3 regions of the Kocuria sp. UBA5001 genome follow, and region 2 is predicted to be linked to each of the others. Evidence: predicted binding sites of a transcription regulator. Region 2 holds the regulator's gene; each other region holds the start of a gene.
The links. Region 2 encodes HrcA, which represses chaperone genes, less so after heat shock. Its sites were predicted from a motif close to TTNGCACTCGNNNNNNNCGAGTGCNAA; they were not measured.

Region 1 (7,261 bases), on a different contig from region 2:
GGGACAATGGCCGTTCGGCCAGAGTTTCCGAGGACAGGGGCACTGCCCCGAATACAACGGGGCAGTTGCGGACGCCTGGCCCGACGACGCCACGGTCACGTCCCGCAGCACGGTTCCGGTCGGCTGCGCGGAGGCCAGGCAGAGGCCCACGCCGTAGCCGACGAGCGGCAGCGCGACGAGCCACGCGGAGGTGCTCGGCCCCATGAGCAGGGCCAGCACCACCACGCCAACCACCTCGAGACCGAGCCCGATCAGCACCGTCCCCGGCGCGGCGAACCGGGCGGCCAGGTGGCGGGCGGAGGCACCGGAGATGAACGCGCCGACCGCCATGGCGGCGGCCAGGTGGCCCCACGAGAACGTACGCAGCTGGAAGAGGTCCAGGTCCAGCAGGGCAGACCGGCGGACACGAACCCACGGGACGTCCCACGGAACAGGGCGTTCACCGTGGACAGGGTGGACGGCATGATGAACGCCGCACCCAGCGCCTGGACGGCACGAGCTGCGATCAGTGTCCCCGCCGTGCCGGACAGTGCCGCAAGCAGGCTGCCCCGGCGAAGACCACAAGCCCCGCGGCGAGCGCAATCAAGTCCCTGCGGATCGGGGCGGGGTCGTTCTCGACGTCACCCGGTTGCGGTTGCGCCGCAGGTGTCCGCGCCGTGGTCAGGCCTTCAAAGATGGTTCGTGCCGGTGCGCCGTCCCGTGGGCTCCTGCCCGGCGGCACCTGTGCTGGCGCGAGCTCTATCCGCCCGGTCCATGCGGGTGCATCTTCCCGTGGCGGCGTGAGCTCAGGTGCGGCGCATGACCGTGGCCGCGTCCACGGGGACGTCCCCTGTGCCCGGGACCGCGGCGTCGTCGTCCGTGAGACCCGCAAGGGTGACGTCCCAGAAGGGCGTGGGGGCCGTGGTCCCCAGGTCCTCGCGGGGGACGGCGTGGGTGTCCTGGGAGCGGTCGTCCACCGGGGCGCGCAGCAGCGTGGCCGTGGCCCAGCCGTGGGTGAGGAGGTAGTGGTCGCTGTCTGGCTCCTCCGGGCCGGTCTCCGCGCTGTAGGTGACCGCGATGTGCTTCTCGTCCCCGCGGCCGATCTGCGCCTGCACCGCCCCGAAGCTCGCCAGGTGGGCGGGCTTGAGACCGCGCAATCGCCCGGGGGCCACGTCGGGGACGTTGAGGTTGAGGATCCACTCGTCGAAAGGCCGGTCCTCCCAGTGCTCCAGCGCGAAGCGGGTGACCAGCAGGGCCGTGTCCCAGTGCTGCGGGGCGCCTGAGGTGATGGAGACGGCGATCCCGGGGATGCCGTGGGACGCGGCCGTCAGCACCGCACCCACCGTCCCCGAGTGCAACGTGGCCTTGCCCGTGTTGGCCCCCAGGTTCACCCCGGAGAGCACCATGTCCGGGCGCTTGCCGAACGCGCCGTAGGAGGCCAGGAAGGCAATCAGAGCGGGGGCGGCCTTCACACCCACGCACTCCACACCGTGGGGCATGTTCGGCGGCGCGGCCTCCACCAGGGCGATGCGGCCATCGACCTCCTCGCCGGACAGCGAGGCGCTGGCACCCGAGTACTCCTCGGCCGGGGCGGCCACCGTGACGCTGTGCCCGCGGTCCAGGGCTGCCTGCGCGAGAACCGCAAGTCCCGCGGAGGAGATGCCGTCGTCATTGGTGACCAGGATGTGCATGGGCACCATGGTGGCACGCGGCGTGCGAGCGGGCCAGGGTGGATCCGGACGGGAGCACGCGGTACCGGACGGAACGGGGCGGTGCCGGGCAGGTCCGGCGCGACGCCTCAGGAGACGGTGCGCACGGTGATCTGCCGGGCGAACTTCTCGATGGTCGTGCGGTTGCCCGTTCCCAGACCCCGGCGGGCCACGTTCAGTGCCCCGGCGGAGGCCCCGAGCGCGACGGCGTCCACCAGGTCCAGGCCCCGGGCGAGCCCCACCGAGATCCCCGCGGTCATGGAGTCCCCGGCGCCGCGGTGGTCGAGTGGGGTGATCGACGGCGCGGAGACCTCCCGCACCCGGTTCTTCTCCACGAGCAGGGCAGGGTCCTTCGCGCGGGAGACGACCACGGCACCCGCGCCACGCTCCAAGAGCATCCGGCCCGCCTCGACCAGCGACTCCGGGGTGTCATCCGAGCCCAGGTCCAGGTCCCGGACCTCCTCGTGGCTGATCTTGAGCACGTCCACCTTCGCGTCCACGGCCGCGAGCGCCGGGGCACCGCTGACGTCGGCGACCACCGTGGTTCCGGCATCCCGGGTGTCCCGGATGAGGCGGCCGAAGAAGGACGCGGGCACCACGTCCCCGGGCTCCGCTCCCGTGACGGTGAGGACGTCCGAGGCCAGCGCATCCACGAACGCCGTGCCGTAGAGGTCGTCCAGCTCGTGGCGGGAGAGCTCGGGAGGGGGCATGTGGGCCACGGTCTCGCGATCCTCGCCGCGCAGGTCGTAGACATACCCGCCGTTGCCGTAGCCGTAGCGCACCGCGTTGACCTGCATGCCGAGCCCGTCCAGCATCGAGCGGATCAGGGCGCCCAGCTCACCGCCGAACGGACCGCTCACGGACACGTTCGCCCCGAGCGAGCTGGCCATGCGCGCCACCCACAGGCCCTGCCCGCCAGGGTGCATGTGCACGTCCGACTCGTGCGGGCTGCGGTTGCGGTACGCCGCCGGCTCCGTGATCTCGGTGATCAGCAACGGAGTGGGCACCAGCACGGACAGGCGCGGTTTCTGGGGGCTGCGGGTCTCGGTCACGAACGAAAGCTACAGGAGAGGGCCGCTGGTGAACAGCACATCAAGGTGCCACCATGGTGGGATGAATGCCACCGCACCGATTCGCATCGTGGAGGGACAGGCCGCCAGTGAGCACACGCTCAAGGCCCTGAGTTCCTACTTCAGCGAGCTGGACAACAGGATCGACGGCGGCTTCGACCCGGAGCTCACCGAGGTCACCCGCCCCGAGGACGTCACCCCGCCGCACGGCGACTTCTTCCTCATGACGGACCTGGTCACCGGCTCCGTGATCGCGTGCGGGGCCGTCCGCAGGATCGACGACGAGCGCGTGGAGCTGCGTCGGATCTGGGTCACCCCCGAGCACCGCGGGCAGGGCCACGCCCGCACCCTGGTGCGCGCCCTGGAGAACAAGGCGCGCTCCTTCGGTGCCACCACCGCTGTGGTCTCCCTCAACCCGGAGATGACCGAGGGCGTCGCGATGTTCCGCAACCGCGGCTACGAGTCGGTGGAGTCCTTCCACGACGCCACCACGGCCTCGGTGTTCCTGGCGCGGCAGCTCTAGCGCCGCGGCCGGTCCCCCGGTGCGGCCGGTCTGACATCTGAGGTGTAGAAGTACCCGGATTCTGTGCCGCTGGGCCGTCATCTCTACACCTCAGATTCGCGGGGTCCCGCGCCGGTGACGACGACGCCGCTCGCCCCCCGAGCGCGCGAGGCTCAGGACCGCGCGTCCCGCGTCTTCTTCTCGTTCGCCTTCTCGATGGCCGCCACCAGCTCGTCCTTGCTCATCTCCGAGCGCCCCTGGACGTCCAGCTCCTGAGCGATCCCGTAGAGGTGCTCCTTCGTGGCGTTCGCATCCACTCCCCCGGCGGTGTCCTCGGAGTTCAGCCCGCCCTTCTCCGCGCTCACGTCCGAGGGGCCGTTCTCCTCCTTGGGCTCCCAGCGGTCCCCGACCTTCTCGTGGGTGTGCTTCACGGCGGCCCACGCAGTGCGGGCGGCCCGGGCGTCGTCGTCGTACTCGTCCTGCGCGGCGTCGTAGGTCTGCGCGAACGTGTCCTGCGCCTTCTCGTCCGAGCGCCGCAGCGTGGACGGGATCTCGTCCTGGATCGCGTGGCCGTTCTTCTTCGCCTTGGGCACCGCTGCCTCCTGGGTCCGTGCCGGAATGGTGGGCACCTCCGATCCTAGGGACGACGACGCCGCCCGCCCCACCCTTTCGGGTCCCCCTGCGGAGTTCTCTGGGCACTTGTGCGCCTTGAGCTGAATCCGCTCAACTTTGCTGCGCAGGGTCTTGGCACTCGCTTGGGGTGAGTGCTATCTTTTCAGTAGTTGAGTCACAGGGACTCAAGAAACGTGAAGGCTCCACTCCCAGGGGATGAACAGGACGGCGGGGCACCTCACGGTGGCACCACGCATGCAAGGAGCAGACATCATGGCTACTTTCGATCCGTTCTCCGAGGTCCAGAACTTCGCCAACCAGGTCCTCTCCAGCCGCAACGGGCTGGAGCAGATGCCCATGGACCTCTACCGCCAGGGTTCCGACTACTTCCTCGCGGCTGACCTTCCGGGCATCGACCCGTCCAGCGTGGACGTGGACGTGGACGGCCAGCTGCTGACCATCCGCGCTCAGCGCCGCCTGCCCTCCGCAGAGAAGGACACCAAGTGGATCGTGCGGGAGCGCCGCAACCACTCCTTCGTGCGCCAGCTGAACCTGGGTCAGGGCATCGACACCGAGAACATCACCGCCGCCTACGACAACGGCGTGCTCACGGTGCGCATCCCCGTCTCCCCCAAGTCCCAGCCGCGCAAGATCCAGGTGGCCACCGGCCAGAACCAGGACAACGTGGTGCTGGAGCACGGCGGGAAGTCCGAGAAGTCCGACGAGAAGAAGGACTCCGAGAACTGACGGCACCACGGTTCGACATCATGACGGTCTGACGGCGTCCCGTCATGACGGTCATGCGACCACGGCGAACGGGCCCGCGGGAGAGATCCTGCGGGCCCGTCGTCGTACCCGGGGGGCCGCGAGTGGACGGTGCCGGTAGCAGCGCGGAAGGTGCGGCCGCGGCAGGGACGGACGGAGCGGCGTCGTCGTGCCCCGCACGCAGGACCCCCGCGACGACGCAGCCCGGGACCCGGCCCGCGCCCCACCTCACCCGGCGAAGAAGAACCTCGTGAGGTGGAAGAACACCGGGGCGGCGAAGATCAGGGAGTCCATGCGGTCCAGGATGCCGCCGTGGCCGGGGATGAGCGTGCCGAAGTCCTTGATCCCGCGGTCCCGCTTGAGGCTGCTCATCACCAGGCCGCCCGCGAATCCGAGGAGGCACGAGAGCAGAGCCAGCACGGCGGCTTGCCACGGGGTGAACGGGGTGAGCCACCACAGGGCGGCACCGAGCGCCGTCGCCGAGAGGATCCCTCCGACGAACCCCTCCCACGTCTTGTTGGGACTCACGGTGGGTGCGATCCTGTGCCGCCCCACAGTATTGCCCCAGAGGTACTGGAGCACGTCCGAGCCCTGCACCACGACCACCAGGAACAGCAGCAGCGCCCCGGCCTCCGGCCCGCCGGATCCCACCGGGGAGCCGTCCGCCGCAGCCTTGCCGTCCCGGAACACCACGGGCAGCTGGAGCACCGCGGGCAGGTAGCTCAGCGCGTAGACGCACACCATGAGCCCCCACTGGCTCAGCGCGGCCCTGTGGAGGAAGGACTCCGTGCGCCCGGACAGGGCCAGCAGCACGGGCAGGAACAGGAACACGTAGACGGGGATGAAGATGGCGTACATCCCGTACCAGTGCTGCCACAGGAACCAGAAGTGCAGGGGGCTGAGCACGGCCATGATCCACACCATGACCCGCTGGTCCCGTTCCCCTCGCGGCATCAGGTCCGCGAACTCGCGCATGGCCACCAGCGAGAGCGCCAGGAACAGCAGCACCACCGCAGTCTCGCCGAGCGCCAGGGCGCCCACGAGCACACCCACCATGAGCCACCACGCGACGATCCGCTGCCGCACGTTCACGAGCGTGGTCCGCAGCCCGTCCGAGCGGGTGCGGCGGTACATCACCTCGGCCGCGAGCGTGGCCAGCACCAGGACCACGAGCAGTCCGAGCACCAGGCGCCAGCTCTGCGGGCCGAGCAGGCCGATGGTCGTCACGGCCTAGCCCCGGGCCCGCAGCTCGCGGGAGATCGCGCCCAGCCGGGAGGCCACGGTGAGCGCACTGCCCAGCGCCACCACCAGGAGCGTGAGCCACAGGACGATCCCGGGCTGCCACCCCAGCAGCGGCTCGACGAGGCTCAGCAGGATGCCTCCCATGAGCACCCACATGCGCCGCTGCTTGGGCAGCACGCCCCCGAACTGCTGCGCGCACCCCGCGCTCACGCCGAGCGTCCGCACGTAGGCGGTCAGCACGGCGAGGCTGCCGGCGAGCCAGCCGAGGGTCACGCCTCCCGTCACGGACGACGCCGCCCAGCCCGCCCCCGCGAGCAGCGCGAGGTCCGAGACACGGTCCGGCACCTCGTTGTACAGCTCCCCGGTGGGGGTCCGCAGACCGCCCTCGACGGCGAGCATCCCGTCCAGCATGTTGCACAGCAGCCGCAGCGGGATGCAGAGAGCGGCGAGCAGCAGCGCGACCGCGCGCAGTGCGCCGTCCGCGTGGCCCGCCACGACCAGGAAGCCGCAGCCCACGAGTGCTGTGACCACCGACGCCACGGACACGTGGTTGGGGCGGATGCCGGCGCGCTGCAGGGTCGAGGCGGCAGCGGTCGCCCATCCGGCGGTGCGCTGGGGAATGGGGCGGCGCAGGGGGCCGGTGGGGGACATGTCGCTCCTCGTCTCATGGGTTCCTCATGCATTTTCACAGAATTTGCGCCCTGTGGATACGAGGCAACAGTGACACGGCGGGCGGCCCGGTGGGATTGGATGTCCACAGGACAGCATTCGACACCGCTGAGGAGCGTGCCATGGACAGGACGTCTGGTCGTCGCAGGGACCACGTGGTCGCCGGACTCTGGGGTTTCGCGGAGGCCACGGGGTTCTTCGTGGTGCCGGACATGTGGATCTCCGCGCTGGCCGTGAAGAACCTCCGGCGGGGACTGGCGAGCACCGTCTCCGCGACGGCCGGGGCCGTGGTGGGCGGGGCGCTCATGCACCGCTGGGGCGGGCGAGTTCTGGCGGGGCGCTCGGCCTGGCTGCTGACCCGGCTGCCCGCCGTCTCTCCCGCGATGCTGGAACGGGTGGAGCGGGAGATGGCCTCGCACGGATTCGCCGCCGTGCTCCTGGGTCCGCTGCGGGGTACCCCGTACAAGCTCTACGCGCGGACGGCCGGGCTGCGCGGGGACCCGCTGCCCGCGTTCCTGGCGTGGTCGGTTCCCGCCCGTGCGCCGCGGTTCGTGGTGGTCACGACGGCGGTCGGCGCGCTCTCCGCCCTGCTCCGGTCTCTGCGTCCCCACGCCCCGGGAGGGGTGCGCTGGGCGATCTTCACCGCCGGGTGGACCGCGTTCTACGCGTGGTACTTCCGCACGGTGGGCCGGGACTGAGTGGGTCTACGCGCG
Region 2 (7,261 bases):
GCGCGATCCGCAAGGACGTGCTCTCCAAGTGCTACGGCGGCGACATCTCCCGCAAGCGCAAGCTGCTCGAGAAGCAGAAGGAGGGCAAGAAGCGCATGAAGATGGTCGGCCGCGTGGAGGTCCCGCAGGAGGCCTTCGTGGCCGCGCTGTCCTCGGACGAGGACAACGGGAAGGACAAGAAGAAGTAATGCCCGCCCAGCCGGAGGGGGACCCCGCACCGTCGGACGGCGCCCTCCCCGCGAGCGCGGTGGCCCGCGCCGCGGACCGCACCCTGAGCCTCTACGTCCACGTTCCGTTCTGCGCGGTGCGCTGCGGCTACTGCGACTTCAACACCTACACCATGGAGCAGCTGGGGGACGGGGTCTCCCGGGACGACTACCACCGCGACGCCGCGGCAGAGGTCCGTTTCGCCCGTTCAGTGCTCGACGCCGCCGGGGCGCCCCCGCGGGCCCTGCACAGCGTGTTCTTCGGTGGGGGCACCCCCACGCTGCTCCCAGCCCGGGAGCTCGCGAACATGCTCGGCCAGGCCCGTCAGAGCTTCGGGCTCGCACCGGACGCCGAGGTGACCGTGGAGGCCAACCCGGACTCCGTCACGGCGGAGACCTTCGACGTGCTGGCCGAGGCGGGCGTGACGCGGGTTTCCTTCGGGATGCAGTCCGCCGTGCCGCACGTGCTGAGGGTGCTCGAACGCACGCACACGCCGGCAAACGTGCCGCGCGCCGTCGGCTGGGCGAAGGAGCGCGGGCTGGGCACGAGCGTGGACCTGATCTGCGGCACCCCGGGGGAGAGCGTGGCCGACTGGCGGACCTCGCTGGAGGCAGCCCTGGAGATGGACTCGGACCACGTGTCCGCGTACTCGCTGATCATCGAGGACGGCACCAAGCTCGCCGCGCAGATGCGCCGGGGCGAGGTCCCCCGGGTGGACCCGGACGACCAGGCGGAGAAGTACACGCTGGCGGACGCGATGCTCCGCGAAGCGGGTTTCGAGTGGTACGAGGTCTCCAACTGGTCCCGGGACGCCCACGGGCGCAGCGCGCTGGAGAACCGCAGCGCGCACAACCTCGCCTACTGGCGCAACCAGGACTGGTGGGGCATCGGCCCCGGAGCGCACTCCCACAGCGACGGCGTGCGGTGGTGGAACCTCAAGCACCCCCTGCCCTACACGAACAAGGTCCGCCAGGGCGTCTCACCCGCGGCGGGCCGGGAGACGCTGGACGCGCAGACGCGCTACGTGGAGGACGTGATGCTCGGCATCCGGATCCGCGACGGTCTGGAGACCGCGCAGCTGCAGCCGGAGGGCCGGAAAGCGGTGGCCGGGCTGATCGCCGACGGCTGGCTGGACGGTGCTGCCGCAGTGCGGGGCACGGCCGTGCTCACGGACGCGGGACGGCTCATGGCCGACGCCGTGACGCGCCGGCTGCTCGACTGGTGAGCGGCCCGAGGCGAGTCGTGGGCGCGGGCGTCAGCCGCGGGACGTGGTGAGCCGGTCGTAGAGGTGTGTGTTGCCGCGATACTGGTGCGGCTCGCCGCGGTTGACCTTCACGCCCGCGACCACGGAGGCGATGGCCAGCCACAGCCAGGTCACGGCGGCGACCACGGAGAAGATCCAGCCGATCACGGGTACGAGAGAGAGCGCGATGCCTGCCAGCACCACGACACTCGGCAGCAGCGTGAAGTTCAGCGCCTCCCGGGACTCCTGCGCGGTGAACGGGCCGCGGTCCCCGAACACCCGGTGGATCACGTAGCTGGGCAGCGCGCCGACCACGCCGCCCAGGTGCGCGACGGTGGCCCACTGGCGGTCCTGGTTCACGTCCAGGGGCTGGGCCTCGGCGGGCACGGCCTCGAACGGGGTCTCACCCGCGGCGCGGGCGGCGGGGGCAGCGGGGGTGGGAGCAGCGTCAGTCACGGGTGGGTGTCCCTTTCAGGGGCGGTAGCCGAACCGGGGTGGATCGGAGTCCCGGTGCCCACTATTCTACGGTGCGCTCCTGGAAACGGACCGGGGTGCGTCTGGAATCACGTGTGAGCCTGGATATGTCGGACGACGCCGCCGCGCCACCGGCAGCCCGGGGCCACCGCGCCAACCGCGTCGGCCGGGACAACGGGTCCCACACGGCACATCCGGCGCCCCACGTGCCAAAACCCCTCAGTAGCCGTCCGGTGCGGTGAGGAAGTCGATGAGCTCCTCGACCCGGCCCAGCAGTGCGGGCTCCAGGTCCGAGTAGCTGTCCACGCGGGCGAGGATCGCCTGCCACGCCCGCCCCACATCCTGGGGAGTGCGGTGGGGCATACCGAGGGCCTTGGCCATCCCGGTCTTCCAGTCCACACCGCGAGGGATCACGGGCCACGCGGGGATGCCCAGGGCTGCAGGCTTCACCGCCTGCCAAATGTCCACGTAGGGGTGGCCCAGGATCTGCACGTTGCCCCGCGCACCCGGCACAGACAGCGCCCGATCCGCGATCCGCGACTCCTTGGACCCGCTGACCAGGTGGTCCACGAGGATCCCGAGACGACGGCCCGGGCCGGGGTGGAACTCCGCGATGGCCGCGGGGAGGTCGTCGATGCCGTGCAGCGGCTCCACGACGATCCCCTCGACTGCGAGGTCGTGGCCCCAGACCTTCGCCACGAGCTCGGCGTCGTGGTAGCCCTCGACCCACACGCGGGACTCCTTGGCCACCGAGGCGCGCAGGTTCTCCACGGCCACCGAGCCGGAGCGCGTAATTCTGGGCCCGCCCGGGACACTGCGAGGTGCGGGCGGGGTGAGGCGGACGGGCTCGCCGTCAAGCAGGAAACCGGGACCGAGGGGGAAGGCCTTGACTCGGCCGTGGCGGTCCTCCAGGCCCACGACGCGCATGCCGCCCACGACCTCCACGCTCACCACGGCGCCCACCCACCCGCTCTCGACGTCCTCGAGCACCATGCCGGACTCCACGGGCAGCCCGCGGGCCGCGGGGGAGCGGCGCGAGACCTCGGGGCTGCCGAGGTCCTGCGGGCCCCAGCCCCAGCCGGGTGTGTTCACGGGGGTGCTCCTCGCTCGCGGGTGACGAATCAGCCGCGAGCGTACCAAAGGACCGGTCCGCGGCAGGGCCACTAGACTCACGGAATTAGCACTGTGCCGATTCGAGTGCCAAAATTGGTCGCGGCCCGGTTCACCGGGTGCCGCACGGGCGCCCGAGGACATCCGCGAGCGGGAGGTGGGAGACATGGAGCATCCGCGCAGGGCGAAGATCCTGCAGGCCATCGTGGAGGACTACGTCCACTCCCGCGAGCCCGTGGGCTCCAAGGCGCTCGTGGAGCGCCACCGGCTGCCCGTCTCCTCCGCCACCGTGCGCAACGACATGGCCGCCCTCGAGGAGGACGGTCTCATTGTGGCACCCCACACCAGTTCAGGTCGGATCCCCACGGACCGCGGCTACCGGGTGTTCGTGGACCAGATCGCCGCGCTGCAGCCCCTCACGCCTGCGCAGCGCCGTGCCGTGCAGGTCTTCCTGGGCGGCGCCCACGACATCGACGATGCCATGGAGCGCACCGTGCGCCTGCTGGCCCAGCTGACCCACCAGGTGGCCGTCATCCAGTACCCGGTGCGCACCGGGATCACGGTGCGCCACGTGGAGCTCGTGGACGTCGGCGGAAACACGCTGCTCGTGGTGCTCATCCCCACGAGCGGCCGCGTGGTGCAGCGCACGGTTGCCCTCACCGCGCCCGTTGCCGAGGACGCCCTGCTCGAGCTGCGCGCCGCCGTCCTGGCGCGCGTGCTGGGTCAGGCACTGGAGACCGTGCCGGCCGCGGTCGCCGAGCTCCCCGAGACCGTGGAAGACCCGGTCCGCGAGGCCGCGCTCGCCGTCGCCGACACCGTGGCAGTGCTGGCCGCCGCCTCGGACGACCAGCGCCTCGTGAGGGCGGGCACCGCCAACCTCGCCCGCTTCAGCGGGGACTTCCCCCAGAGCATCTCCCCGGTGCTCGAGGCGCTTGAGGAACAAGTGACACTGCTGCGATTGTTGTCCGAGATGCAGCAGGACGAGCGCGGCGTCGCGGTACGGATCGGCTCCGAGCAGTACGACGACCCGCTGGCCGAGGCGGCCGTGGTGGCCACCGGCTACGGCCCGCAGGACGCCTCCAAGGTGGGCGTCGTGGGCCCCACGCGCATGGACTACCCCACCACCATGGCCTCCGTGCGTGCCGTGGCCCGCTACCTCTCCAAGAACCTCGGGGACTGACGCGCCACCCGGCGCCGCCCCGGCACAGACCACCGACCCAGAGACGAAAGCAGAAGCGACGACATCGTGAGCGATCACTACGAAACCCTCGGCGTGAGCCGTGACGCCAGCGCCGAAGAGATCAAGCGCGCCTATCGCAAGAAGGCCCGCAAGCTGCACCCGGACGTGAACCCCTCGCCGGAGGCAGCCGAGGAGTTCAAGCGCGTCTCGCACGCCAACGACGTCCTGTCGGACCCGGACAAGCGCCGCGTGTACGACGCCACGGGCAACGAGAACGGCACGGACACCGGCTTCGGCGGAGGCTTCCCCGGCAGCGGGTTCGGCTTCTCGGACATCTTTGAGACGTTCTTCCAGGGCGCGGGCTCCGGCGGCCAGCGGGGCCCCCAGTCCCGCACGCGACAGGGCCAGGACGCCCTGATCAACGTGCGCATCTCCCTGAAGGACGCCGTTTTCGGAGTGGAGAAGGACATCACCGTCGACACCGCGGTCACGTGCCCCACGTGCGAGGGGACGTGCTGCCAGCCCGGCACGAGCCCCACCACGTGCACCATGTGCCACGGCTCCGGCCACATGCAGTACCAGCGGCAGTCCATCCTGGGCATGGTCACCACGCAGGCGCCCTGCTCGCAGTGCAACGGCTTCGGCACCGTGATCGAGCACCCGTGCCACGAGTGTTACGGCGAGGGCCGCGTGCGCGACCGCCGCCCCCTCACGGTGAAGATCCCCGCCGGCATCCAGTCCGGCAACCGGATCCGCCTGGGCGGTCAGGGCGAGGCCGGCACGGCCGGCGGACCCAACGGCGACCTCTTCGTGGAGCTGAAGGTGGACCCGGACCCCACGTTCGTGCGCGAGGGCGACGACCTGCACGCGCGGCTGCGGATCCCCATGACCGCCGCGGCACTCGGCACCACCGTGACGCTGGAAACTTTCGACGGCACGCGCAGCGTGGACGTGGTCCCCGGAACCCAGTCCGGTGCCACCATCACGCTGGACGACCTCGGCGTCACCCACCTGCGCGGCAAGGGTCGCGGGGACCTGCAGGTGCACTTCGAGGTCGAGACGCCTCGGGACCTCACCGGCGAGCAGCGTGAACTCGTGGAACGGCTGGCGGAGCTGCGCGAGGAGCAGGCCCACGACGGCACCACCGTGAGCACCTCCCACTCCGGCGGGTTCTTCTCCCGGCTGCGGGACCGGTTCAACGACCTGTGACGAATCCCGTCTTCCACCGCGAGGACCTCACCGGGGCGCACCCCGGCGAGGTCCTCGACGTCGTCGGCCCCGAGGCCCGTCACGCCGTGACCGTTCGCCGGCTGCGCGCGGGCGCGTCCCTGGACCTCGTGGACGGCCGCGGCACCCGCGCGGTGTGCACGTTCGTCGCGGGGGAGAAGGACCGCATGAGCGTCACCGTGGACTCCGTGGCGCACGAGGAGCCGCCGGCGCCGCGCCTCACGCTCGTCCAGGCGCTGGCCAAAGGGGACCGGGACCTGCAGGCCGCGGAGACCGCCACCGAGCTCGGTGTGGACTGCGTGATCCCGTGGCAGGCAGAGCGCAGCATCGTGCGGCTGCGCGGGGACCGTGCCGCCAAGACCATGGCCAAGTGGGACGCCACCCTGTGCGCGGCCGCCAAGCAGTCCCGGCGCGCGCACTGGCCGCGGCGGGAGCAGTGGGTGGACACCGCCGCCCTCGCGCGGCTCGTGGCGGAGGACACGGAGACCCTGTGGCTCGTGCTGCACGAGACCGCCTCCACCGCGTGGTCCGGGCACGACGTCACCGCCTGGCGGGAGCGGACCCGGATCGCCGTGGTGGTCGGGCCGGAGGGCGGCATCAGCGATGCGGAGACGCAGCTGCTCACCGAGGCCGGGGCCCACACGCTGCGCCTCGGGGACACGGTCATGCGCTCGGCCACCGCCGGGCCGGCCGCCCTGGCCGCGCTGCACTCTGTCCTGGGCCTCTGGGGCTGAGCGCCCCCTCCGCGGGAGGGGCTGGGTGGGACGAACCCCGGGATCTCGGGGGAGCAGCATGCCGGGGACGCCACCCGCGCCTCGTCGGGACGGCATGACGACGACGTCGCGCGCCCGCGTACGGCGGATGCGCCTCAGCGCGTGGCAGCGACGGTGATCACGTGGTCGTCCACGAGCACGGTGCCCTGGTCGTTTGTTCCCGCGACCCGCACCGTGTACTCGCCCGGGTCCAGGTCGATGGTGGTCCGCAGCTCGGTGCCGACAGTGGGGTCCGAGCCGGGGGAGGCCGCGGCGACCGTGCCGCTGCGCACTGTGCGCTCGTCCTGCGTGACCTCCCAGCGGACGTCGTGCACCGCGGGCAGAACGCGCAGGAACACGGTCAGGGGACTGCCGGGGTCCGCGTCCGTCTGGGGGTCGATGAGCCACACGGGCGCGGCCAGGGACGTGTCGCGGGTCAGCGGATCGGAGAGGTCCACGGAGCCGAACGCCGAGAACCCGGTGCGCCCGTCCACCAGGATGCGGACCTCCTTGGCGGTGGAGGCGTCCAAAAGTCCCGCGGTCACGGCGGCCGCGGAGACCGTGTACACCATCTGCTGCAGCGCCATCTGGGCGTCCTTCTCGGACAGCTGCGTGCCGAACGCCGCCGCGGGCAGGTCCACGGTGATGATGCCGTCCGGGGACACCGAGGTTCCCACCGTGCTCACGGGGGACCACAGCGTGCGGTAGTCGGGGTCCATGGGGGTGGCACGGGTCACCATGGCAGCGGCGCGTGCCACCGGGTCCGCTGTGCTCGTGTCCTCGGGGTTGCGGAACTCACGGAACAGGTAGCCGGACTGGTCACCCGTGCCGACCCAGTAGATGGGGGCCTGCTCGGTGGCCACGCCGCCGAGCGCCTCGTCCGTGGTGCCCGGTGCCGCGCCGATTCCCGGTGCGGCCGCGGAGTTGTCGTCCGGGCGGTCCGCGGCCGTGCCGCACCCGGCCAGCGCCACGGACGCGACCACAGCGAGCGCGGCGAGGCTCCAGCGGCGGGGTGTGCGCGGTGGTACGCGGCGGCGCGGTCTCACGCGGTGCTCGCCCTCCTCCGGG
Region 3 (7,261 bases), on a different contig from region 2:
AGGGACTCGGCGTCAGTGCACAGCACGCGGACCCGGTCCCATCCGGTGAGGTTGACGGTGGCCACGGCGGCGGTGAGCGGATCCCGCTCCACTGCGGTGACCGTGCGGTCCAGGGCCGCCAGTGCCAGCGAGTCCGCACCGACCCCGCAGCCCAGATCGACCACGTGCTCGATCCCGGCCTGCGCAAAGCGCTGCGCGTGCAGGGCGGCCACGGACCAGCGGGTGGCCTGCTCCACGCCGTCGCGCGTGAAGACCATGTGCCGTGCGTAGGCCCCGAACTTGGCCTGTGCCTTCGCGCGCAGCCGCGACTGGGTGAGCGCGGCCGAGACCAGCTCGGGGGAGTGGCCGCGGGCGCGCAGGGACTCGCTGACTGTCAGGGATGCAGCGGGGTCGTAGGGGCCGAGCTCATCCAGCAGGCGTAGCCCCTCGGGGGTCAGCAGCCGGGCCAGACCCGCCGCCTCGGGGTCCTGGGGTGCGGGGGAGGTGTTCACCGTTCCATCACACCACGCGCGGGCAGAACACGGTGATGCAACCCGGGGAGCCGCAGGACACGGGAGGATCCACACTGGATTTTCAGCCTTTATTTAGGTTAGGCTCACCTTATGGCTGGCCGCCTGCACCAGACGACGCCCGAGATTGCGAGTACATTCATGTCTTCCAACCGACTGTTCCCCGGGATCGCCCTGTGCGCGGTGGCGTCCCTCGCGCTGGTCGGGTGCGGCTCCGGCGGCTCCTCCTCGGAATCCTCCGCCAGTCCCGCCGCTTCCACGGTCACGATCCAGGACGACAAGGGTGAGCAGACCGTCGATTCCCCGCCCAGCTCCGTGGTCGCCACGGACAACCGTGTGTTCGAGACCCTCTCGGACTGGGGCGTGCAGCTCAAGGCTGCGCCGAAGACCCTGATCCCGGAGACGATCGCGTACAAGGACGACGACAGCATCGTGGATCTCGGATCGCACCGCGAGCCGGACCTCGAGGCCATCGCGGGTGTGGACCCGGACCTGGTCATCAACGGCCAGCGCTTCTCGCAACACTACGACGACATCAAGAAGCTCGTCCCGGACGCCGCGATGCTCGACCTGGATCCGCGCGACGACCAGCCCCTCGACTCCGAGCTCAAGCGCCAGGTCTCCGCGCTGGGTGAGGTCTTCCAGAAGACCGACGACGCCGAGAAGCTCAACGACGACCTCGACAAGGCTGAGCAGCGAGCCAAGGACGCCTACAAGGACCAGTCCGCCATGGGCCTGATCGTCTCCGGCGGCGACATCGGGTACGTGGTCCCCAAGACCGGTCGCACGATCGGCCCGCTGTTCGACATGGTCGGTCTGAAGCCGGCCCTCGAGGTGGAGGGCTCCGACGACCACCAGGGTGACGACATCTCCGTCGAGGCCATCGCCAAGGCGAAGCCCGAACTGCTCATCGTGATGGACCGTGACGCGGCCATCAGCTCTTCGAAGGACGCTACCCCCGCGTCCGAGGTGATCGAGAAGTCCGAGGCACTCAAGGACGTCCCCGCTGTGAAGAACGGCAACGTCGTGTACCTGCCGGAGGACACCTACACGAACGAGGGCATCCAGACCTATACGGAGATCCTCAACGAGATCGCCGACAAGCTGGAGAGCCAGAAGAACTGACCGCACTCCGCCCAGGAATGTCGTCAACGGTGCCCCGCGGGAACGTCCTCGCGGGGCGCCGCCACGAGTGAGGAAAGCGCACAGGTGATGGTCTCCACGGCCCGACGCACGACCGCCGCCCCGGGGGCGCTGCGCGACTGGAAGTTCTGGTTGGCGCTGCTCGCGGTGGCGGGGCTGCTCGTTCTCTCGATTGTCACGGGGGTCGCGGACCTCGGCGACGGGGGCGGCGGCAGCCGTTTCCTCGCGCTGACCCGCATCCCGCGCACGATCGCCCTCGTCCTGGCCGGCGCGGCCATGGCCATGTCCGGACTGGTCATGCAGCTGCTGACCCAGAACCGGTTCGTGGAGCCCACGACCACGGGCACCACCGAGTGGGCCGGGCTGGGGCTGCTGGTCATGATGATCCTCTTCCCGGACGCGTCCCTGACCGTGCGCATGGTCGGTGCGATCATCGCCGCGTTCCTGGGCACCATGGTCTTCTTCGCGTTCCTGCGCAGAGTCACCCTGCGCTCGTCGCTGATCGTGCCGATCGTGGGCATCATGCTCGGTGCGGTGGTCGGGTCCATCTCCACCTACCTGGCGCTCGTCACGGACCGGCTGCAGAACCTGGGTGTCTGGTTCGCGGGCAGCTTCACCTCTGTGCTCAAGGGCCAGTACGAGGCACTGTGGATCGTCGCCGTCGTGGCGGTGCTGGTGTTCATCACCGCAGACCGGCTCACCGTGGCCGGGCTCGGCGAGGACGTCGCCACCAACGTGGGTCTGAACTACAACCGGATCATCCTGGCGGGCACCGGGCTCGTGGCCGTGGCCACCGGCGTGGTCACCGTGGTCGTGGGCAACATGCCGTTTTTGGGACTGATCGTCCCCAACGTCGTCTCCCTCTTCCGCGGCGACGACCTGCGCTCCAACCTCCCGTGGGTGTGCCTGCTGGGTGTTGGGCTGGTCACGGTGTGCGACCTGATCGGGCGCACGATCATCATGCCGTTCGAGGTGCCCGTCTCCCTGATCCTGGGGGTCGTGGGCGCCGCGGTGTTCATCGCCCTGCTGCTCCGGAGCCGCCGCCATGCCTGACACCGCCACGCACGACGCCGCGGTGCCCCCCGCACTGCACCACGACACCGCCCGCGAGGGCTTCGCGGCCTTCATCTCCCCGGCCCACCGGCGACGCTACTGGATCGCCCTGGTCTGCCTGCTGCTTGTGGGTCTGGCCTTCTGCCTCGGAATCCTCGCGTGGGACAACCCCCTGCCGTTCGGCACCAGGGGCTTCTGGCGCATCGCCGAGTCCCGTGCCACGAGCGTGGTGGTGATCGCGATCGTGGCGGTGAGCCAGGCCATGGCCACGGTGGCGTTCCAGACGGCCGCTAACAACCGGATCATCACACCGTCGATCATGGGGTTCGAGTCCCTCTACGTCCTGATCCAGACCTCCGTCGTCTACTTCCTGGGAGCCGTCGGCGTCACCGCGATCCAGGGCCTGCCGCAGTACGCGATGCAGGTGGGCCTCATGGTGCTCTTCGCGCTGGGACTCTACGGCTGGCTACTCTCCGGTAAGTACGGCAACGTGCAGATCATGCTGCTGATCGGCATCGTGCTGGGCGGTGGCCTGGGCTCCGTTTCCACGTTCATGCAGCGGCTGCTCGCCCCGAGCGACTTCGACGTGCTCAGCGCGCGGCTGTTCGGCTCGGTGTCCAACGCGGACGCGAGCTACTTCCTGCTCGCCGTGCCCCTGTGCGCCCTCGCGACCGTGGCCCTGTACCTGCACTCGCGCAAGCTCAACATCCTGTCGCTGGGCAAGGACGTCACCACGAACCTCGGCCTGAAGCACCGCAGGGAACTGATGCTCACGCTGTTCTGGGTCTCCGTCCTGATGGCCGTCTCCACGTCCGTGATCGGGCCCATGACGTTCCTGGGCTTCCTGGTGGCGATCCTCGCCTACCAGTTCTCGGACACCTACGACCATCGGTACGTGTTCCCCATGGCCGTGCTGATCGGCTTCGCGGTGCTCGCGGGCGCCTATTTCCTGTTGAAGAACGTGTTCTACGCAGAGGGGGCGGTGTCCATCATCATCGAACTGGTGGGTGGCACCGTGTTCCTCGTGGTGATCCTGAGGAGGGGTCGGCTGTGATCCAGCTGGGCAAGCTGTTCAAGGACTACGGGTCCGGGACGTCCATCGGGCCGGTGGACCTCGAGATCCCGCCCGGGGGAGTCACCGCGCTGGTGGGGCCCAACGGGGCGGGCAAGTCCACGCTGCTGACGATGATGGGCCGGCTGCTGGGCCCGGATGCCGGGACCGTGGTGATCGGCGGTCACGACGTGACGACGACGCACCCTCGCAAACTGGCCACGGTGGTCTCCACGCTGCGGCAGGAGAACCACTTCACCGCGCGCCTCACGGTCCGCCAGCTGGTGGCGCTCGGGCGCTTCCCCTACACGCGGGGACGGATCAACCGGGAGGACGAGCGGATCATCTCCGAGTCCATCGAGTTCTTCGACCTCGGCTCCCTGCAGAACCGCTACCTCGACCAGCTCTCCGGTGGCCAGCGCCAGCGCGCCTACGTGGCCATGGTGCTGTGCCAGGAGACCGACTACCTGCTGCTCGACGAACCGCTCAACAATCTGGACATGCGCCACTCGGTGCACATGATGCACCACCTGCGTCGTGTAGCGGACGAGCTGGGGCGCACCGTGCTGATAGTGCTGCACGACGTCAACTTCGCGAGCCACTACTCGGACTGGATCTGCGCCGTGAAGGAGGGCAAGGTCGTGGAGTTCGGGACGCCCGAGGAGATCATGACGGACGAGACCCTCACCCGGGTCTTCGAGACCCCGGTGACGTGCCACGACGGGCCCAGCGGCAGGCTCGCGGTCTACTACTGAGACCCGTGCGCGCAACCGCGCGAGCGGCGGGGTCGGCCAGCTTTCAGCCCACAGGGGAGCGGCGCGCCGCCGCCTTGACCGGGCGCGGGCGGCCTCCCTACAGTAATTGTTGGCACTCTCGTAGTGAGGGTGCTAAAAGGCCAGGCGCTCAATCGGCACCGCGACGACGGTTGGCACGCCAACTGGCCTGTGGCGCTCGCCGTCGTGGGACCCCACGACACCGCGCGGGCGCACACCGTCTCACACGCCTAGAAGAAAGGGAGAGATCGTGTCGGTCTCCATCAAGCCCCTCGAGGATCGCATCGTGGTTCAGCCGCTGGCCGCTGAACAGACCACCGCTTCCGGTCTGGTCATCCCGGACACCGCCAAGGAGAAGCCCCAGGAGGGCACCGTCCTTGCCGTGGGCCCGGGCCGCGTGGACGACAAGGGAAACCGCATCCCCGTGGACGTCAAGGAGGGTGACCTGGTCATCTTCTCCAAGTACGGCGGAACCGAGGTCAAGTACAACGGCGAGGAGTACCTCGTGCTCCCGGCGCGCGACGTGCTGGCCGTCATCGAAAAGTAACCACCCCACGTCTTTCGAGCGCGGTGCCCGAGCTTCCGCCCGCACGGGCAGCGCGGGCACCGCGCCGTCATTTCCTCTCCCTCTCTCTCCCAAGGAGCACACATGCCCAAGCAGTTGGTGTTCAACGACACCGCTCGCAAAGCGCTCGAGGCAGGCGTCAACCGCCTCGCGGACACCGTCAAGGTCACCCTCGGCCCCCGTGGCCGCAACGTCGTCCTCGACAAGAAGTGGGGCGCGCCCACCATCACCAACGACGGCGTGACCATCGCCCGTGAGGTGGAGCTCGAGGACCCCTACGAGAACCTCGGCGCGCAGCTGGCCAAGGAGGTCGCCACCAAGACCAACGACGTCGCCGGCGACGGCACCACCACCGCCACCGTGCTGGCCCAGGCCATCGTCAAGGAGGGTCTGCGCAACGTGGCCGCCGGTGCCGCCCCGGGCGACATCAAGCGCGGGGTCGAGGCCGCGGTGGCCGCCGTGTCCGAGCGTCTGCTCGACAACGCCCGCCCAGTCGAGGGCAAGGACGTGGCCCACGTGGCGGCCATCTCCGCGCAGTCCGAGGAGATCGGCGAGCTGATCGCCCGCGCCTTCGAGACCGTGGGCACGGACGGCGTCATCACCATCGAGGACGGCTCCTCCACCGAGGTGGAGCTGGACGTCACCGAGGGCATGCAGTTCGACAAGGGCTACCTCTCGCCGTCCTTCATCACGGACCAGGAGCGCCAGGAAGCCGTCCTGGACGACACCTACGTACTGCTGTACCAGGGAAAGATCTCCGCCATCCAGGACCTCATGCCGGTGCTGGAGAAGGTGCTGCAGGCCAAGAAGCCGCTGACCATCATCGCGGAGGACGTCGAGGGTGAGGCCCTGTCCACCCTGGTGGTCAACAAGCTGCGCGGCACGCTGGACGTCGTGGCCCTGAAGGCCCCCGGGTTCGGTGACCGCCGCAAGGCGATCATGCAGGACCTCGCGGTGCTCACGGACGCCACCGTGATCACCCCGGAGCTCGGCATCTCCCTCGACGGCGTGGACCTGACCCAGCTGGGCAGTGCCCGCCGCATCACGGTCACCAAGAACCAGACCACGCTCGTGGACGGCGCCGGGTCCTCCGAGGCCGTCGCGGATCGCGTGGCCGAGATCCGCGCGGAGATCGCCCGCACGGACTCCGAGTGGGACCGCGAGAAGCTCCAGGAGCGCCTCGCGCGCCTGGCCGGCGGCATCTCCGTGATCAAGGTCGGCGCCGCCACCGAGGTGGAGCAGAAGGAGCGCAAGCACCGCATCGAGGACGCGGTGTCCTCCACGCGTGCCGCGCTCGAAGAGGGCATCGTGGCTGGCGGCGGCTCCGCCCTGGTCCACGCCTCCAAGACGCTCGACGGCACGGACCTCGGCCTCAGCGGGGACGCCGCCACCGCCGTGAACATCGTGCGCCGCGCCCTGGTCCAGCCGCTGCGCTGGATCGCGGAGAACGCGGGCCAGGACGGCAACGTCGTGGCCGCCCGCGTCGCGGACATGGAGCCGGGCAACGGCTACAACGCACTGACCGGGGAGTACGAGGACCTGCTGTCGGCGGGCATCATCGACCCCGTCAAGGTCACGCGTTCCGCCCTGCAGAACGCGGCGTCCATCGCCGCGCTCGTGCTCACCACCGAGACGCTCGTGGCGGAGAAGCAGGACGACGAGGACTGAGTCCTCCCGATCCTTCCGGAAATCGCCGAATGGCCGGCGGCCCACCCCTTTCGAGGGGTGGGCCGCCGGCCATTTGTGGTACTGCCACCGGCGACGGTGCTCGACCTCTGCCCCCGCGCGACCGGGTGGCTCAACCCGCAGGCCGTGCGCGCTGCCCCCCCCCCCACGGAGACGGGTCGGGGCGGAACCGGGTGCGATGTGATCGGTGCGCCCCGTTGCGTTTAGGCTGACCGGATGCGCATTTCCCCAGCCTTGGATCCCATTGCCGGTTCATCCCCGCTTCCGGTGGGGCAGCTTCCCCGGTGGGCTGCCGGATCCTCCTCCGCGCAACGGGTGCAGCGGTACTCCGGGTTCCGCCCGGAGGTGCAGGGACTGCGTGCCGTGGCGGTCGTGCTGGTGGTCCTCTACCACGTGTTCATGGGCCGGGTCTCGGGTGGTGTGGACATCTTCCTGTTCATCTCCGCGTTCTTCATGACCCTCTCGTTCGTCCGCAAGCTCG

Region 1: the regulator HrcA is predicted to act here: its motif matches at 4,005-4,031, upstream of B3G12_RS02090 (Hsp20/alpha crystallin family protein).
Region 3: the regulator HrcA is predicted to act here: its motif matches at 4,621-4,647, upstream of groES (co-chaperone GroES).

What each region holds. Positions count from the first base shown of each region.
Region 1 covers NZ_DGYR01000002.1:96,702-103,962, reverse strand. Annotated here, with positions in the region: gene B3G12_RS12385 (hypothetical protein) at 1-330, opposite strand, end outside; gene surE (5'/3'-nucleotidase SurE) at 786-1,670, opposite strand; gene B3G12_RS02105 (1-phosphofructokinase family hexose kinase) at 1,778-2,740, opposite strand; gene B3G12_RS02100 (GNAT family N-acetyltransferase) at 2,802-3,281, shown strand; gene B3G12_RS02095 (ChaB family protein) at 3,434-3,853, opposite strand; gene B3G12_RS02090 (Hsp20/alpha crystallin family protein) at 4,146-4,619, shown strand; gene B3G12_RS02085 (phosphatidate cytidylyltransferase) at 4,866-5,864, opposite strand; gene B3G12_RS02080 (CDP-alcohol phosphatidyltransferase family protein) at 5,868-6,530, opposite strand; gene B3G12_RS02075 (hypothetical protein) at 6,671-7,246, shown strand.
Region 2 covers NZ_DGYR01000012.1:129,857-137,117, forward strand. Annotated here, with positions in the region: gene lepA (translation elongation factor 4) at 1-188, shown strand, start outside; gene hemW (radical SAM family heme chaperone HemW) at 188-1,432, shown strand; gene B3G12_RS07720 (DUF4870 domain-containing protein) at 1,463-1,906, opposite strand; gene B3G12_RS07725 (DUF3097 family protein) at 2,144-3,016, opposite strand; gene hrcA (heat-inducible transcriptional repressor HrcA) at 3,201-4,214, shown strand; gene dnaJ (molecular chaperone DnaJ) at 4,281-5,423, shown strand; gene B3G12_RS07740 (16S rRNA (uracil(1498)-N(3))-methyltransferase) at 5,420-6,175, shown strand; gene B3G12_RS07745 (GerMN domain-containing protein) at 6,310-7,239, opposite strand.
Region 3 covers NZ_DGYR01000009.1:288,201-295,461, forward strand. Annotated here, with positions in the region: gene B3G12_RS05310 (class I SAM-dependent methyltransferase) at 1-491, opposite strand, end outside; gene B3G12_RS05315 (siderophore ABC transporter substrate-binding protein) at 651-1,634, shown strand; gene B3G12_RS05320 (ABC transporter permease) at 1,722-2,705, shown strand; gene B3G12_RS05325 (iron chelate uptake ABC transporter family permease subunit) at 2,698-3,759, shown strand; gene B3G12_RS05330 (ABC transporter ATP-binding protein) at 3,756-4,511, shown strand; gene groES (co-chaperone GroES) at 4,780-5,076, shown strand; gene groL (chaperonin GroEL) at 5,179-6,762, shown strand; gene B3G12_RS05345 (acyltransferase family protein) at 6,997-7,261, shown strand, end outside.